Regions from separate parts of the Bacillus sp. FSL K6-3431 genome, predicted to be linked through region 2. Evidence: riboswitches for the same ligand, from Rfam matches in the RefSeq annotation. Region 2 holds a riboswitch; the other holds the start of a gene.
What was found. Region 2 has a riboswitch for thiamine pyrophosphate ahead of MHB53_RS17630 (lipoate--protein ligase family protein). Riboswitches for the same ligand answer to the same signal wherever they lie in the genome.

Region 1 (4,209 bases), 1.3 Mb from region 2:
CGGGGGGCGTGCGGTGAGCCTCCTCAGTCGCTACGCGCCTTGCGGGGTCTCACCTGTCACCCCCCAGGAGTCGCCGCCTTCCACTCCAACCAACTGAGATATTATTTTGCTCATGGTAGGGCGACTGTTTATACCTTGTTCTCAAATCTTTTCCTTTTCATACGATTTCCGTTTTATACAAAGAAATTTTGTTGCTATTTCTGTCGAAAACCCTTGACTTTTTGGAAACATCACAGTAATCGCCGGTGAAAGGATTTATTTCCTTACTAAGTAAAGATGGTTGTTTCCGTTGGAGTACTTTTCCCGTGAACTGTCCCACCTTAAGTCGATATCAGACTGGGAATACTTGCGCGAGTGGTTACATTTAGTTAGTCCTTGGGCACTGCAATAGCTAAGAGAAGCAGAAGGTAGGAACGAATCATTGAAGCCGGGTCTCGAGGCTCAGGGCCTCTATTCGAATAAGAACTTTGGAGCCACGGCGTAAGATACGATAGGTCTGTAATCCATAGCTTGTAAATAATAGGCCAATCATTATTTACAATGGTGAGCACATTTTCAGAATAATGGTCCAAGACGAAGTTTTGATAATCTTCATGTGGAACAACAGTAGGTTTCAACTCCAACACCTCAATCACAGCTTTACATGATATCCACCAGCGACAGTCGATATGATTTACCGTTGTATCCAAGACTTCAACCTGCTTCCCAGCATGATTCTGTCAGCATTGTTGCCAGCGCTATTGAATTTTCGCAACGTACTACCTTGGGCATAATTGGCAACAATGTTTTTAAAAACAGCCTTTTTAAAAAATAAATATGTGACGCTTCTTTTGAAAAAATTTTGAAAACGAATACCAAATATTCAATAAAGCTTAATTCCCAGTAGTTTTTTGGAAATTCGGCAGATTTACGCCTCGAAATTCCGAGAGTCTATTCTATTCACATTTACCCTGGTCTTTCTTTAGGGTTGATGATATTCACTCTAAGCGAAGCGTAAGTGGGAGTTACCAATCAGGTAAGGTAAGAGTCCCCACCTGATTTCCCCGACAGCTTTGCTTAAACGAGTTCACTTGTTTTTTCTTGATGGACTATTACCCGAAATATTGACGGTCATTGTGACGTGACTTACTTGCTCTTGGGTAAAACGCAACGCTTGTTCAAGCGTTGCAAATACATCATGAGCATCACCGTCGAGCCGACTTGCATAGTGGACCCCGCCTGTTAATGTGCCTTTTTCTTTTGCAATCCCACAAACATCAGCAATAATTTGCATATAGTTCTCATTATTCAACGGGTAAAGCGCGAATTGGGTTGGTGCTTCGATATGAAGGTCGGCAACAATAGGTTCATTATTGCGGAAATTGTCTTCGGACATATATGTATCCCCATCAGAATCACCAGGGCAGCCGATGGAAAAGGTTCCATTTAATACAATGTGCTTACCCGTTTTTGCTGCATGAATGTATACGGCTTTTCCCACGTCAAAAACATGCTCCATTTTCCCACGAATGCATGTGCTAATATCGTCGGTTTTCATCCACACTTTTGATGTATCTACATCCTTCAAAGTAGTTTTGATAATCTCAACGAACTGATCGCTCATCGGGTAAAGAGAAAACCTTAAACCTACAATTCTACTAGTACCGCAAACTGAATGTGTCATAAAAAATCCTCCTTGAATCTATTTTTTTTACAATAAAAAAACTGCATCTATGGGAAGATGCAGCAGTATACGGAAAATTAAGCGTCCGTAAAACAGCTACACTTCCCCACGCTGGTATTATCCAGATCGGGTAAATAAGGGATTTGAACGCTCTTCCACGTCCTTATCTCAGCCATTTCGGCACCCCTAGTGCAACAGATCATATGCAGTTAATTAATGTTGAACGAACAGTATCGCTTGCGCCTTTTTGTTCGTTCGCCAACATCATATCTGATTATTCGGAAGAAGTAAAGACTATATTTTTTGTCGAAGGATAAGAAGTATGCTTGTCGAAAGTGAAATTTTAGGATGCTATCTTAAAATTTTAGGATTACTGCAAATAGGGATAGCGCTTACAATTAGATTGTTAAGTAATCAGAATTATTAGGGGGTAGAAATTAGTTGAATAAATTTAAAAGACATAGTTTATTTGCTCTGTTGCTTGCAATGATCTTAGTTATCGCAGCTTGTTCTGGTAAAGAGAAAGATAGTAGTTCCAAGGGAAAAGTGGATGGTGACAAAGTGGAGTTGACACTTTGGAATATTTGGACTGAACCATCTCCTCAAAACACTGCCAACTTGGAACAAATCGAGAAGTTTATGGATGAAAATCCTGACATTGTAATTAAGCAACAAAGTATCCCTCATGACCAATTCAAGGTGAAAGTAAAAACACAGGCAGCAGGAAAGCAACTTCCGGATTTAGTGCAAGTGTTTCCCGGAGCAGAACTAAAGCCATTAGTTAGTGGCGAATTGATCCAGCCAATTGATGATATTATGAGTCACTGGAAAGATTTAATTCCAGAAGGACAGCTTGGAGATTATCAAGTTGATGGGAAACAATATGCAATACCTGCGAACGTTACACCGACAAGCCTTGTATATTATGACAAAGATATGCTGGCTAAAGCAGGATACGATGAATTCCCCACAACATACGCTGAATTTAAAAAGTTAATTAACAAATTTAACGAACAAAAAATTATTCCAATTGCACTTGGGAACAAAGCCCAATGGTTATTACAGTCCTCGTACATTAGTACGATTGGCGACCGCTTAACTGGCGATGATTTTCTGACGGCTGTTTTAGATACTGGTGAAAAGAAATTTACGGATAAGAAGTTTATTGAAGCATTAGGTATCATTAATGAACTGTCTGATTTGAAAGCTTTTAACGAGGACTTTAACTCTATAGATAACAACCAACATAGAGACCTGTTTATGTTAGGTGATGCGGCAATGATGATTGACGGAGCGTGGTCACTTGGGCCGGTATTGGAAGGCGCACCTGACAAAAACATTGGCATGGCATTATTTCCTGAAGTACCAGGGGGGTTAGGGGATCCGAAAGCCGTTTCAGCAGTTACAGGAACAGGGATAGCTTTGAATAATGAACTTGAAGGGGAAAAGTTAGAAGCAGCACAGAAATTCCTGAAAAGTTTTTATTCGGAGGATTACTTTAATAACTTAATGAAAGCTGACATTTTAGTTGTAGCAGATATTGAAGCACCCGCAGAAGTCAGTGAATTGGCGAAAGAAGTATCGAAATTAACATCTGAAAAAATTGTACCTGTTTACGACGCATCGCTACCAACCGAAATTACCGATATTCTTAATTCAGGATTACAGGAAATGACAATAGGAACATTGACTCCTGAACAATTAGCTGAAAAGCTGCAGCAGGCAGTTGATAAACAAAAGTAAAAAGACTGGTAGGAAATCAAGATAGATTTACGCTTGATTTCCTCCCTTTTTTAGGAGGGAAATTATGCATTTATTAAGCCGAAGTAAGTGGCCAGCAATTATTGGATTAGCGCCAGCAGTGCTTATTTACGTTGTTTTTGCTATTGTTCCTATCATTATTTCATTCTATTATTCGGTCATGGAATGGGATGGGTTCACAGAGATGAAATTTATTGGTCTAGCAAACTTTAAGGAAGCGCTTCATGATCCAATCTTTTGGCAATCATTAAAAAATAATATGTTTGTTGTTGGTGCATCCGTCTTTGGGCAGATACCGATTGCTCTTGGCCTTGCGCTGCTTTTAAATAGAAAATTAAAAGGTGGAAAAATTTTCAGAACACTTGGTTTCATGCCTGTTGTTATTTCTACTGTCATCATCTCTTTAGTTTGGGGCATGATGTATAACTCAAGAATGGGATTATTCAACCAATTACTAACTTCAATAGGCTTGGAAAGTTGGACGCAAAATTGGCTTGGTGACCCTAAATGGGCAATGATATCTGTTTGTATAACAATTATTTGGCAATTCGTTGGTCTATACTTAATCATCTTTTTGGCAGGCCTGCAAAATATACCTCAAGAGATTTATGAAGCTGCAGAAATAGATGGGGCAACTGGCTGGAATAAAACACTTTTTATTACGCTTCCGATGATGAAAGATATTATTACAATTGCTGTTATTTTGTGTATTAGTGGAAGCCTGCGCACATTTGACCTTATTTATGTCATGACATCTGGAGGTCCAGGACATTCTACCGAAGTAC
Region 2 (4,209 bases):
TTTGTGGTTATTAAAATAGCGGAAATAAAAGCCCAAAGCATCGTAAAAACGATGACTATATCTGCTGAATAAAAAGATATATTTACCGAGAAACTAGCTGATCCATAGCCAACATTAAACGATGGTGCAAGTGAAAACAAAACGGCAATCAACTGCATGATCGCAAGTGAATTAAATACACCCCAATATGCCTTTACCTTAAATGAGAACTGTTTTTTTACAACATCAGATAGATTCGTTTCTATTAAAGACATCATCAATTCCCCCCTTGCTTTTACTCGTTAAAAATATACAGATATCACTTGAAGAAATAGATGTGAACTCTACCCCCCCGTCTCTTGCACATTTTATATCATCTTCAGTAAAATCATTTCGCACAACGGAATACATACGGTCTGGTCCCATATCTTTTTCAAGAAGTACCTCTCTACCCAACGTCCATCCAGCTACTACAGATTTCTTTCCATAAAGTCCAATCGCCCATTCTTTTAATTCAGAAATTGGTTTGTGAAGATGGACCTTTCCATCATTTACTAGTAGAACATCTTCTAATAGATCTTCGATTTCATTTAAGTGATGACTTGAAATTATAATCGAACGTGGATGTGCAATATAATCCTTTAACAAGGCACGATAAAAGTCTTTACGTACCGCCGCATCCATTCCAGTTGTTGGTTCATCAAAAATTGTGAGTGCACATCTTGCTGATAGTCCCAAAATCATATTAAATGTGCTTTTCATCCCTTTAGAAAGATTTGCGTGATATTGATTCGAATCCAATGAAAAATATTCAAAAAGCCCCTTTGCAAGAGTTGCATCCCAGTTTTCATAAAAGCTATCTGCAGCATCTAGAATTTCAGCAAGAGTTAGTGCTGGAGGCAATGTCATTTGATCATCAATGAAAATGCTATTAGCAGAAACAAATAAATTATTAAAAGGCTGTTCAGAAAAAACGTCCACCTCACCAGATGTTTCACGAATAAATCCAGATAAAATTTTCAAAAGTGTTGTCTTCCCTGCTCCATTACGTCCGATCAATCCCGTTAATTTATGTCCTTCAATTGAAAAAGATATATTTTCAAGAACTGCTTTTTTTCCATAAATTTTCGTTATATTTTTACATTCAATTATCTTCATCTTTTTTTCGCCTCGCATCCTTGATCAATTTGAGTAACTCATCTTCCCTTACACTTAAACGATCTGCTTCTTGAACAAGATCTTGAATTAATCCCTTTAATGTTTCATTTTTCCGTTTGCTAAGTATTTTTTCTTTCGCGCCAACATTTACAAACATTCCAAGTCCACGCTTCTTATATAGAATCTGTTCATCTGCCAATATATTCAGCCCCTTTGCTGCCGTAGCTGGGTTAATATTGAACATCTCTGCCAACTGATATTGTGAATAAACCTTTTCATCATTCATAAACGCACCGCTAATAACTTCATTTTCTATCCATTCTGCTATTTGCACATAAATTGGTTTCGATCCATCCGAATGTAAAATCACTTATATACCTCCTCTAACATAGTACGTTAGTGTTGTAATGTAGTATATATTTAAACCGAAAATAAAACAAGATGTATGCACCTATTTCCCATTATGATTTTAGACATATTAGATTCGATTTCTTGATTAATATTATGGTACGATAATGGTATTACTGCATCAGGAAAGGAATTCCGTCATGGAAAAACAAAACTTACTTGACCTTAATTACATAAAAGAATTTAAAATTGAATTGACTCGATTTATGATGGCTTACAAGTTTGCCTGCGATGAGTTAAATACGAAAATAAATATTTTATCAGATGAATTTAATTATATTCACGATTACAATCCGATTGAACACGTTAAGTCCCGTGTAAAGACTCCGGAAAGTATATTAAAAAAAATCCAAAGAAAAGGATATGGATTTTCTCTCCCTTCCATCAAAAATAATATTAGAGATATAGCTGGAATTCGGATTACCTGTTCCTTCATTTCCGATATTTATCAAGTAAGCGATATGCTAAAAAATCAAAAAGATATAAAAGTAATCGAGTGTAAGGACTATATTAAGCATCCAAAGCCAAATGGTTACCAGAGTCTTCATATGATTATAGAAATTCCAATTTTCATGTCTGATCGAGTGGAAAATACATATGTTGAAATACAAATCCGCACGATTGCGATGGATTTTTGGGCTAGTTTAGAGCATAAAATTTACTATAAATACAATAAAGACATTCCTGAACATTTATCAAAAGAACTAGAGGAGACGGCCACTGTCGCTGCCGAACTGGACCGTAAAATGGAACGTCTTCACAAAGAGGTATCCATCCTTAAAGAAGAAGATAAAGAGGAAGAAGATCTGATCATGTTGGCTAATCAAACCATTCCTTCAAAAATGCTTGAAACACTTGCTCGCTATAAGAAACTAACTGACCAAGCATAATACCCAACATTCCATAATTGGAAATCGGATTGCTAGACTATCTAGCAATCCGATTTCTTTACATGTAGATTCTCTTTCGCTAACATAGGAATTGTTGATTGAATATTGACTTATACACTGGAGGAGCTGCTATGGCGGCTGAGAAGACATCAAGCTCTGACTCTTTGTACCCGAAACTAGGTAATGCTAGCGTGGGGAAGTGTGGTCGTATGCATTACAAATTGGCATACAATCAGACCGCATTCCTTAGAATGTGGTCTTTTTCTATTCAAATCGAAGGAGTTGAAAATCATGAATGATACATGGGGCCTTCTTCATTCTGGGTTTCATCATGCTGCTATTAATATGGCATTAGATGAAGCTTTGTTGAATTGGCATAGTGAAGGTAAAATCCCACCTGTGCTCCGATTTTACGGTTGGTCGAAGCCAACGCTTTCTGTTGGCCATTTTCAAAAACTTGAGAAAACGATTGATTTCTCTGCAGTAGATCGATACGAATGCGAATTTGTTCGACGCCTAACTGGGGGAAGCGCTGTTTTACATGAGGACGAACTCACATACAGCATCGCTGTTTCTGAGCAGAAATCCTACATAGCTGATTCGATCCGTGCGGCCTATTTTACATTATCGAAAGGAATTATGGCTGGATTTAAGGAATTAGGTATTGATGCAGACTACTCCATGCCGAAGGAGCATTTTGAAAAAAGCGGTACTGCGGTCTGTTTTGAAAGACCATCTGATTACGAAATGCTTGTTGATGGGAAAAAGATTTCGGGACATGCGCAAACAAGAAAAAAAGGCGTATTGCTACAGCATGGTTCACTTCCGTTTAGCATTGATAATCAAATGTTATTCGATTTATTCAACTTCTCATCAGACAAAATGAGAGAGCGGCAGCGAAAAGCCTTTTCCGAAAAAGCGATCACAATGAATGAAGCAGCAAAAAAGAAAATTACATTCGAAGCAGCTGCCAAAGCTTTTCAATATGGATTTGAAAAGGAGTTAAATCTTACATTTATTCCGTTCGAACTCACTAATGAGCAGTGGAATGAAGTACATACCATAGCAGAATCTAAGTATCAATCGGACGAATGGAACTTCAAAAATCGAAAGCAGGTGCTAAAATAATGGCATTTAAAAAAGAAGAATATATTAGAAAGCCTGATTGGCTGAAAACCAAGATTAATACGAATGAAGCATATACAGGATTAAAGAAACTAATGCGTGAAAAAGGCTTGAATACGGTATGCGAGGAAGCTCGTTGTCCGAATATTCACGAATGCTGGAGTGAACGTAAAACTGCTACTTTTATGATTCTTGGTTCTATTTGTACACGTGCATGTCGTTTTTGTGCAGTCAATACTGGATTGCCAAACGAACTGGACTTGAATGAGCCTATGAGAGTGGCTGAATCAGTGAAGATAATGGGGCTTAAGCATGTCGTTGTTACAGCAGTAGCCCGCGATGATTTAAATGATGCCGGTGCTGGTGTATTCGCTGAAACTGTTCGTGCAATCCGTCAGGAGGTTCCTGGGTGTACGATTGAAATTCTGCCTTCAGATATGAAAGGTGATTACGAAAACTTACGAAACTTAATGTCCAGTGGTCCGGATATTTTTAATCATAACATTGAAACTGTAAGAAGTTTGACGCCAAGGGTTCGTGCAAAAGCAACATATGACCGCTCTCTTGAACTTTTAAAACGAGTAAAAGAAATTGCGCCAAATACACCAACAAAATCGAGTATTATGGTCGGGCTTGGTGAAACAAAGGA

Region 1: it holds a riboswitch for thiamine pyrophosphate, as region 2 does, so the genes downstream of both, MHB53_RS12090 (YkoF family thiamine/hydroxymethylpyrimidine-binding protein) here and MHB53_RS17630 (lipoate--protein ligase family protein) in region 2, are expected to answer to the same signal.

Annotation. Positions count from the first base shown of each region.
Region 1 covers NZ_JBBOCT010000001.1:2,358,708-2,362,916, reverse strand. The annotation lists gene MHB53_RS12095 (hypothetical protein) at 369-689, opposite strand; gene MHB53_RS12090 (YkoF family thiamine/hydroxymethylpyrimidine-binding protein) at 1,067-1,663, opposite strand; TPP riboswitch at 1,750-1,861, opposite strand; gene MHB53_RS12085 (extracellular solute-binding protein) at 2,105-3,406, shown strand; gene MHB53_RS12080 (carbohydrate ABC transporter permease) at 3,471-4,209, shown strand, end outside.
Region 2 covers NZ_JBBOCT010000001.1:3,617,898-3,622,106, reverse strand. The annotation lists gene MHB53_RS17650 (hypothetical protein) at 1-257, opposite strand, end outside; gene MHB53_RS17645 (ABC transporter ATP-binding protein) at 226-1,137, opposite strand; gene MHB53_RS17640 (GntR family transcriptional regulator) at 1,124-1,507, opposite strand; gene MHB53_RS17635 (GTP pyrophosphokinase) at 1,686-2,435, shown strand; TPP riboswitch at 2,545-2,650, shown strand; gene MHB53_RS17630 (lipoate--protein ligase family protein) at 2,727-3,563, shown strand; gene lipA (lipoyl synthase) at 3,563-4,209, shown strand, end outside.